2 regions of the Vibrio sp. JZG10 genome follow, and region 1 is predicted to be linked to the other one. Evidence: predicted binding sites of a transcription regulator. Region 1 holds the regulator's gene; the other holds the start of a gene.

Region 1 (5,227 bases):
AACGCGCACTGAAGCAGCGGCAATGGCAGGTAAAATTGCAATCTCTATTCGTGCTTACCATGACCGCACCGGTGAAGCGAGCCGTGAAGCGGCGGGCAATCAAATTGTGTTGCGTCATCGCCCACTGGGCGTGATGGCGGTATTTGGGCCATATAACTTCCCTGGTCACCTACCAAATGGTCACATTGTGCCTGCGTTACTAGCGGGTAACACCGTTGTGTTCAAGCCATCCGAGCAAACGCCTTGGACTGGCGAGCTAGCTATGAAACTTTGGGAAGAAGCAGGTCTGCCGAAAGGCGTGATCAACCTTGTCCAAGGTGCGAAAGAAACCGGTATTGCGCTTGCTGATGCGAAAGGCATTGATGGCGTACTGTTCACGGGCAGCGCGAACACGGGGCATGTATTGCACCGTCAATTTGCGGGTCAACCAGACAAGATGTTAGCACTAGAAATGGGTGGTAATAACCCGATGGTGATCTCTGATAAATATGGTGATTTGGATGCCACGGTGTACACCATCATCCAGTCAGCGTTTATCAGTGCTGGTCAACGTTGTACGTGTGCTCGTCGTTTGTACGTGCCATTGGGTGAGAAAGGTGATGCGCTCATCACGAAACTGGTTGAAGCGACGAAGAATATTCGCGTAGACCAACCATTTGCAGAGCCTGCGCCATTTATGGGGCCGCAAATCTCCGTTGCCGCAGCCAAGTTCATTCTCGATGCACAAGCGAACCTTCAATCACTTGGTGGTGAAAGCTTGATTGAAGCTAAAGCAGGAGAGGCGGCGTTTGTTTCTCCGGGCATTATTGATGTAACGGACATTGCTGAGCTACCAGATGAAGAGTACTTCGGTCCACTTCTGCAAGTGGTGCGTTACGAAGGGCTAGAAAAAGCCGTAGAACTGGCGAACGACACGCGCTTTGGTCTCTCTGCTGGTTTAGTTTCAACTGACGACCAAGAATGGGAATACTTCGTTGACCATATTCGTGCAGGGATCGTGAACCGTAACCGCCAGCTCACAGGTGCAAGTGGTGATGCGCCATTTGGTGGCCCTGGTGCGTCAGGTAACCTACGTCCAAGCGCTTATTACGCAGCAGACTACTGTGCGTACCCGATGGCATCAATGGAAGGTCAAGAGACTATCTTGCCTGCAACATTAAGCCCAGGTGTGGCGCTATAAGTTTTAATAACAGAGTCGCAACCATGTATTGCGGCTCACCTTGCCGGCGAATCATTTAGGTATGGGTTGTAGTGATCGTTGGCAGAACACGGAAAGTGAGCAAAGACTCGGAAAAGCGTGTTGACTGACTGGCATTTACCGTCACAGGTTGATGGCTGCTCGTTCATTATTCTGGACAACTTTTCGTTGTGAACGAGCAGTCAACTTCCGCTTACCTTTTAACTCTACATCTCGTAACAAGGAGTCGTTATGACGCCCGATGTGTTATTTGAATCGCTATGGCAAGATTACATTCAACGTCTTTGCCCTTCTGCTGCGAAAGTACATCAGCTGCTTCAAGAAGATGAGCCTCTGATTAATGATCATATAGCTTTACGTACCTTCAATATTGCGCCTCTTGGTATCGAAACCTTAGCTAAACCATTTGTAGCCATTGGCTACCAGGCATGTGGTGACTACGTTTTCGAAAGTAAAAAGTTGGTTGCTAAACACTATGAGCACCCTGATCCGAAGCAACCTAAAGTCTTTATTAGTGAGCTAAAAGTTGAGGAGTGTTCACCTGAGCTGCAAGAGATTGTGAAAAAGCTGGTGGCACAAGTCGATGCAGGCAAGCTGAACGATAGCGCATTCTTACATGGTGGACGCTTGTGGGATTTAAGCTTTGCTGACTACCAAACGTTGGCTAAAGAAAGTGAGTATGCATCATGGTTGGCTGCGCATGGTTACGGCGCAAACCACTTCACGGTGAGCGTTAACCAGCTCAATGAATACGAAGAAGTGAAGCAAGTAAACGATCACTTACGTACGGCCGGATTTACCATTAATGAAAACGGCGGGGAAGTGAAGGGCACTCCTGAGGTGCTGCTAGAACAATCATCGACCATGGCGGATAAAGTGGCGGTTCGCTTTAGCGAAGGCACTGAAATTATCCCTGGTGGCTTTTACGAGTTTGCTAAGCGCTACCCGATGGAAAACGGTGAGCTGTACCCAGGTTTTGTGGCGGCTTCAGCGGACAAAATCTTTGAAAGTACGAATGGTTAACTTTTAGGGTTAACCTTTCGGCTAATCAACTTGCTCATTAGTCTTTTGTTGCTCTGAGCTCAATGTGGTTACAAGACAAATAAAAAGCCACCAATGTCGCCATTGGTGGCTTTTATAATTTTGTTCGCGTCACTCTGGTTTGAGATTAACGAGTACCGTAAACCACGATAGTTTTACCGTGCGCAGAGATTAAGTTCTGCTCTTCTAACATTTTCAAGATACGACCTACTGTCTCACGAGAACAGCCAACGATTTGACCGATTTCTTGACGAGTGATCTTGATTTGCATGCCGTCTGGGTGAGTCATTGCGTCTGGTTGTTTTGCAAGGTTCAGAAGCGTCTGAGCGATACGACCAGTTACGTCTAGGAACGCCAGGTCACCCACTTTTTGGCTAGTTACTTGAAGACGACGAGCCATCTGCGCAGAAAGGCGCATTAGGATGTCTGGGTTTACTTGGATAAGCTGACGGAATTTCTTGAAAGAAATTTCAGCAACTTCACAAGGAGATTTAGCACGAACCCAAGCTGTGCGCTCTTGGTCTTCCTCGAATAGACCAAGTTCACCAATAAAGTCTCCTTGGTTTAGGTAAGAAAGGATCATCTCCTTACCTTCTTCGTCTTTGATAAGAACCGCAACAGAACCTTTAACGATGTAGTACAAAGTTTCTGCCTTTTCGCCCGCGTGAATTAGCGTGCTCTTTGAAGGGTACTTATGAATATGACAGTGTGAAAGAAACCACTCTAATGTTGGGTCGGTTTGAGGTTTACCTAGAACCATAATATCTCACTTCCTCTGCAGGGTACGCTTGCGCTATCCATATTTTAGCTAAGCCTGAATTAGGCCTACTAGAATAAGAGCACTTTTTATATGCTGCAAGCTCTCTTGTGTTTCGGTAAGAAATAGTATCCTTTTTCGAAAACGATTTCTTGATTTTAATCGTGCCATGATTGAGATTTTGTAAGCAAAACTGTGCACATGATCACGGTATGAAAAGTAAACATCTTCGCAGGCAGGTTTTTAGCCAATTTTCCCTGTTTCGATGAGCTGTTGTAGGATAGGCCGAACTATGAGCTCCATTGCAAAGCTCATCTTACCGCCTGGTACGACAATCGTGTTGTGGCGTGACATGAATGAGCCATCAATCATAGCCAGGAGATATGGGAAGTCGACTTTCTTTATCCCACGCAAGCGAATAACGACAAAGCTCTCATCCAGGCTTGGGATACCTTTCGCGTTAAGTGGGTTAGAGGTATCGACCGTTGGGACGCGCTGAAAGTTAATATGAGTGCGAGAAAATTGTGGTGTGATGTAGTTAAGATAATCGTCCATCGAGCGCACGATAGAATCCATTACTGCTTCTCGTGAATGACCGCGGTCACGAGTATCACGCACAAACTTTTGGATCCACTCTAAGTTTACGATTGGTACCATACCAATCAAGAAATCCACATGTTGCGCGACATTAACATCGCCATCCACAACACCGCCGTGCAAGCCTTCATAGAAGAGAACGTCACTGTTCTCCGGTAAGTCCTGCCATGGTGTGAAGGTACCAGGCATTTGATTATAAGGTACGGCCTCGTCAAAGGTGTGTAGGTAGCGACGTACGCTGCCTGCGCCATCGTGACCATATTTACGGAAAAACTCTTCCAATCCTGGAAAGTCATTAGCTTGAGGGCCAAAGTAGCTAATGTGTCGACCTTGCTCGCGCGCTTTACGGATTTCTATATCCATTTCAGGGCGAGTAAAGCGATGGAAGCTGTCGCCTTCAACCCATGCGGGTTTAACGTTCATCATATTGAACATCTTACGGAAGGCTTCAGATGTAGTGGTCGTGCCGGCACCAGATGAACCAGTAACCGCAATAATTGGGTGTTTAGCTGACATGACAAACCTTGTCGAAAATTACTTACCTGTAATGTGCAGTAGGCTGCTACTGCACGGTCGATAACCCACTATAGCACGTAACAATGCCTTGTCATTGAGTGGGGTACGGTAAAATGTGAAGGTTCTAAAATTTTGTTTTTACCTGAATATCGACGGTTTCGTGCAGTTCAGAGAACACGATAACCGCTTCGCCTTTTTCTAATTGAGTTTTTACTTGATCCACTTTGTCTTGCAAAGAAACCTCGACGGTTCCGTAATCCGTGCCTTCACGTAAGACGAATTCACGAATTAAGTTTTCCAATGTTTCTGGCGCAATGTCTTGCCATGGAATGATCATAAATACCTCGAACTTTTATGATGAGCGGCTAGTTTACTGCTTTCGCTGCTTGGATACAGCAGAAAGGTAATCTGCGGCAATACTTTCGTAATACGCTGGCAGCGCTTCTTCCAACCAAAATTTCGGCTTGAGCGCTGAACCTGTAAGGAAACCAACATGCCCACCGTGCTCAAAGAGACGGTAATCAATATTATCTGGCAGAACAAATTTCGGGATCACATCGTCGGTCATGAATGGATCGTCTTTGGCGTGAATGATCAGTGTCGGTAGCGTGATCTGTTGTAATTTACTTAAGCCAGAACATTGATCGTAATAATCTTGTGCGTCTTTAAAACCGTGCAGTGGTGCCGTGATCAAATCATCGAATTCATACAATCGTGTGACACGTTTTATTGAGTTGTAGGACAAAGCGAGCTCGCCATGCAACAAGTGATGTTTTTGCAATGCGTTGCGTTTGAGCGAAGAGAGTAGGTAACGGCGATATACTTTCGAAAAGCCTTGTTCAATACGGTTCGCACACGCTGCTAGGTCCAAAGGCGCTGAGATAATGGTCGCCGCGTTCAAAATGGGGTGGTCTTTGTATTGGGCTAAATAATTCGCCAACATGTTACCGCCAAGAGAAATACCAACCGCAACTTTGGGGTTATCAGGAAAGCGTTGCTCAAGGTGCTCTAAGAAGTGGCGAGCGTCAGTCACTTCACCAGAATGATAGGCGCGAGCTTTCTTGTTTGGCTTACCGCTACAACCGCGGAAATGCATCATCACCGACAGCCATCCGGAT
Region 2 (5,227 bases), on a different contig from region 1:
CAGAATAACTGGTGATGCGCCAGTTTCTGTCGATAGGGTTTTGCAGCTCTTTCGCGCTAAGATCGTGTATTTCTTCTTGTGGCGCTACGTACTTCTCTTCGAGTTGCGGCGGCGGATCGGCCACAACGACACAATCAAGCTCGTCTTGTTGCTTTGTTAAACCTTGGTGCAAATCGTTAATGCCACCTTCTTGACCATTCTGAATCAAATAGCCAATCGCACTGCGGTGTACGCCAGTTGGCTCTTTGGTCGAACGACCATTGCGCAAAGGCGAGGCTCCAATAAAACACGCATACACAGCACGTGTTAATGCCACGTATATCAAGCGTAAGTCTTCCGCCAAACGCTCTTTATCCGCTTGCTTCATGGACGCGTCGTTGCCAGTGATATCCAGTACCGTGCGGTCATTGGCTGCATCGTAATATTTGGCTTCGCTGGCTTCTCGATAGCTGAACACAAACGGCAGAAATACGAGGTCATACTCCAAGCCTTTTGATTTGTGAATAGTTACGATCTGCACTAAGTTACGTTCCGATTCTAAACGTTGGATTTGGTCATCACTGCCACCCAAACCGTTTTCCGCATCACTGATAGACTGAGCGAGCCAACGCAGCAGACCGTGGTCGCTATCCAGTTCATTACTGGCTTGTTGAAGCAGTTCACCGATGTGCATTAAATCGGTAAGCACTCGCTCACCATTTTCACCCTGTGAACTCGCGCCTTCTTCTAGTAATCGCTCAGCAATATGGCGTTTACTGATCACCGCGCGCAACATCGGCAGCACACCACGTTGAACCCAAAGTTTGCGATATTCTTTGAATTCGTTTACGGCGTTTTCCCACACAATTTCATCGTTATTAAGTGCATCCAAACTTGCTGCGTCGAGGGCAAACAGCTCAGAAGCAAGACTTGCACGCAGCGCACGGTCATTTTCTGGAGTCAGCACCGCTTGCAGCAGACGCTGTAAATCCTGCGCCACTGAACTGGTAAACACACTGTCTCGGTTAGACAGGTACACGCTGGCAATGCCTTGATCAGCCAGCGCTTGTTTGATCATTCGACCTTCGCTACCTGTTCGAACCAACACCGCAATATCGCCCGCTTGAACCGCTTTCTGTTTTTCGCCATTCACCAGAGACGCTTGCCCCTGTAGAGCCTGCGTCAAAATGGTTTGGATTTGGCTTGCGGTCGCCTCCGCCATTCGAGTCAAATACTCGCCTTTGGGTAGCGGTTTATCGTCCGCTTCTTGCAACCAATAAGTCAGCGCGGGTTGCTTTTGGCCACCCATAGTCCAAATGCGTTTTTCGGCATTGGGACTGTACTTTACGGGTAAGAACGGGATGTCCGAGTCATAGATAAATGGACTATCAGGCAAGGCAAACACTTGGTTTACCGCCTGCACCATATCGGCACTAGAACGCCAGTTGGTTCCTAACGTGTAGTGGGCACTTACTTGGTTACGCGCTTTGATGTAAGTGAAAATGTCTGCTCCACGAAAGCCATAAATCGCCTGCTTGGGGTCACCGATCATAAACAAACCACATTCCGGGTTGTTCAGATAAATACGGCTGAAAATACTGTATTGAAGCGGGTCAGTATCTTGGAACTCGTCAATCATTGCGACAGGGTACAAAGTACGAATACGCGCCGCTAAAAGCTCGCTTTCGTCCGTATCGATAGAAGCAGAAAGTTGCGTCAGCAAATCATCGAAAGAGAGCCACTGTTTTTGATTTTTCGCATTGGCCAGCATCACACGACAATGCTCAATCGCATGCGCAAGCAGTGGCGCTTTTAAGCTGATTGGATTGGCAAGAAATGTTTCAATGGCTTCAAATACCGCATGCTGCGGCGCACTGCCTTTCGGTGTTTTTTCCAACAAGACGTTTTGCGCGAATTTCTCCAGCTTGTCTGGATAATCGTAACCTGTGGTTTCCGTTGCCGCCCAAGCATTCACCGCCTCCAACCACGTCGGCAGAGACTTTTTGGTGTAGCTGCGTTTGTTAATATCTGAATCTGAAATCAGCGTGAAGAAGTCATCTTGGCTTTCTCGCCACTGTGCTTTTAATTCATCAATTTTTTTCAGATTTTCAGTATGAAGATCAGCCAAACTGCCTTTCATTGCAGGAACAGAAAGGCTTAACGGCGCACCGGTTAAGTAATTGCTGATGTCAGACAACAACGCAGATGGAGAGCCCCATAGCTGGCGAATTTCTCCAGCCAAGGTAAATGGCAACGGGTAAAAGTTGCGGCGCCAGTAATCGGCTACAACTTGCGCTTTTAGGTGGCTTTCATCGGTCACAAACTCATTATTAAATCGGCTGCCAGATTCAAACGCATTTTGCGTTAGCATACGTTGGCAAAAACCGTGAATGGTGTAGACCGCCGCCTCGTCCATCTGACGCTCTGCCTGCAATAAAATTTCTGCGGCTTGCTTGTGATCGTCAAACTCATTAAGCAAAGGTTGGATCACCGGATCGGAACTCTGTCCACGCGCAAACGCGATTCGCGCATCATGGATTCTTGCCCTGATACGATCGCGTAATTCCGCAGTTGCCGCTTCGGTAAAGGTTACGACCAGAATTTGGTCGACCGTAAGCGGTACGCGATGTCGAGTTTCCGCGCTGCCGTGACCAAGCAAAAGACGCAGATATAAACCTGCAATAGTGAAGGTTTTACCTGTACCTGCTGATGCCTCGATTAACCTCGCACCATGCAGAGGAAACGTCATCGGTTCTAGTGGCGTTGGTTGAGGTTGCTCTGTGCGGTCTAACGTATGTAGAGGACACTCTGCACCTGACATTTGCTCCATAACGCTGAATCTCTCCGGATTATTTACTAGGACGTATCACCTAATAAATGTGATCTATAGTTAAAAATTCTATTAATATGTTTAACAAGTTGGATAATTTAGAGCTTTGTGAGATCTTTCTCACGGTTATCCATAAGACGTACCGTTAGTATGCGCCCCACGAGATAAGCCAAACCTTTTTGGCGGCACAACTCAAATGAATTAAACAAAAGTATCATGGTCCCTCTGACCTTGTGGCCGTACAGCGAACGCCCTACAAAAAATAATGATTTTCTGGCGGCCACCCTACTCTTCCTTCTCTTTATCCAACTGTCTTTATTACGCTTTTACGTCATCAGCGTCTTGAACCGCTAAGCGCGCACCTTGCAAAACTAATGCTGTCAGCAAACGAACTTCTGAGGCCAACTCATCATTCCAAGCAGGCCAAATTCGAGAGATGTACGCATTATTGCCTTCGCCCTGGCTCATGAAGCCATCATTGAATGCGTCAGCCATTTTCTTCAAAGATTTCTCTTCGTCATCGACCCACTGACCGCGGCTAAAGCCTGCTTCAACACAAGCCAACGCCGTTTTCGGGAAATAAGGCAAAGGCTTAGTCATGCCTTCGAAGAATAAGCGAACTAATTCAGTCAGTAGCTGTTTGGCGTACTGCGCATCGGCAATTTCTGGGTAGATCAAATGCAGCGCGCCTTCTTTACGATCGTAGCCAATCAGATGAGTTTTCTTGGCATAACCCGACGCCGACATGGCAAGGTGGTCGATCCACGCAGCAAGGTAATCCTGCGAGCGAATCTTACCGCTTCTATAGCGAATCAAACCGGATTGGTAGCATTGAGTTAGCCAACCTGTTAGGCGAACGTTTTTCTCTTCGCCTTCATTTCGCTCAAACAAGGAATCAAACGTCAGGTCGATTTCCAAATCGTCTTGAGGCGCACCAGATAAAAACGCCAGTTTATCCACCAGCTCTTCCGCCTGAACTCGGTTGGTTTCAAATTCGATATCACCAAACGCTCCCACCGGAAGTTTGCCTTGAGCGCGCTGTTGACTCATAAAGTGTTTAAGCACTTCTGCTTTTTTCTCTGGCTGTATCAATGTCGTTTCAAGCAAGGTTTCTAGCAGCTCATCACGCATTTGATAGCTTTCCAAACCACCTAAAACAAAGGGTTCGTCGTCTTCCATCACCGGCAGTGGCGGTTCAAAGATTACTTTTAAACGACGATTGAAAAAATACTGCACAGGTAAGCGCCAGAAACGTTGCAACTCGACTAAGTCGAGCTCAAGTGGGAACGTCGCTCCTAACAGATAGTTGTCTAATGCCCGATTAAAATCACGACGAACATAGCCTTGCGATTGACTGCTTTGAGTCAATGCCGCTGGAATCCACTCTTTCGCGTAGCTGGCGTGCATGCCTTGGAACGCACTTGGGCTAAACGGCACCATGGCGTGGGTATTCACCAACGCATTTAATAAGTTGTCGCCAGACTCATCAACGGGCAACGCTTCATCACCACTTAAACAATAGTTTTGGTGACAGTATTCCATCAGCTCAGAAACCAGAACCGAAGGCACTCGCTCGGTGTTGTCTTGGATTGAACGGCCAACATAACTGATGTAGAGCGTTTGCTGTGCAGACAACATCGCTTCGAGGAATAGGTAACGGTCATCATCTCGGCGCGAACGGTCGCCCGGTTTGGTTCTTCCCGTCATCAAGTCAAAGCCTTCCGGCGGCATGGAACGCGGGTACACGCCGTCATTCATCCCCAGCAGACAAACGGTTCTAAACGGAATAGAGCGCATCGGCATCAAGGTACAGAAGTTCACTTGACCAGCCAGGAAGCGCTGGCTGACTCGTGTGCCAGATAATTTGTTTTGAAGGTATTGGCTGATGATCGACGGCGATAACGCATCATCAAATGCGGCATCAGCCAATTGCTCTTTGAGTTGGCTGAGCGTATCGCGAATGGATTTGAGCGCCATTTCGCCTTCTAACTCAACTGAGAAGAAGTCATCCAGCAGTGAAACCAAAGTCTCTCGCCAACCATCAATAGTCTGAACATGAGAAAGTTTGCTGCGATAAGTGCTAATTTGTTGGATAAAGTGTGCCAACTTGCCCGCAAGCTCTGCGCCCATGCCTTGCACTTCGTTGTACGGAGATAAACTACCTTGCTCGGTTTCAAATAAACCTGCGGATTCTGGCATCGCGTAGCCAAGCAACATGCGTTGAATACCAAATTGCCATGTGTTTTGACGGGTTTCCGGCAGTTCAAATTCGCGCCCGGTATTGGCATCCAATCCCCAGCGAATCCCCGACTCCTCAACCCATTGTTTGGCTTGTAAGAAATCATCTTCGCTGAGTTCAAAACGCTTTAATATCGATGGCGTTTCCAGAAGCTCGAGTAGTTCTGATGCCAAACAGCG

What was found. Region 1 encodes CRP, which controls carbon source genes, mostly activating them, when cyclic AMP is high. Its sites were predicted from a motif close to TGTGANNNNNNTCACA; they were not measured.
Region 2: a site for CRP is predicted at 2,919-2,934, ahead of recB (exodeoxyribonuclease V subunit beta). Genes of this name have one in related genera too.

What each region holds. Positions count from the first base shown of each region.
Region 1 covers NZ_JBSUGE010000030.1:14,899-20,125, reverse strand. Annotated here, with positions in the region: gene astD (succinylglutamate-semialdehyde dehydrogenase) at 1-1,180, shown strand, start outside; gene ACWYVB_RS22390 (DUF1338 domain-containing protein) at 1,430-2,221, shown strand; gene crp (cAMP-activated global transcriptional regulator CRP) at 2,367-2,999, opposite strand; gene ACWYVB_RS22380 (phosphoribulokinase) at 3,240-4,109, opposite strand; gene ACWYVB_RS22375 (YheU family protein) at 4,234-4,446, opposite strand; gene ACWYVB_RS22370 (hydrolase) at 4,480-5,227, opposite strand, start outside.
Region 2 covers NZ_JBSUGE010000014.1:141,522-146,748, forward strand. Annotated here, with positions in the region: gene recB (exodeoxyribonuclease V subunit beta) at 1-2,800, opposite strand, end outside; gene recC (exodeoxyribonuclease V subunit gamma) at 3,128-5,227, opposite strand, start outside.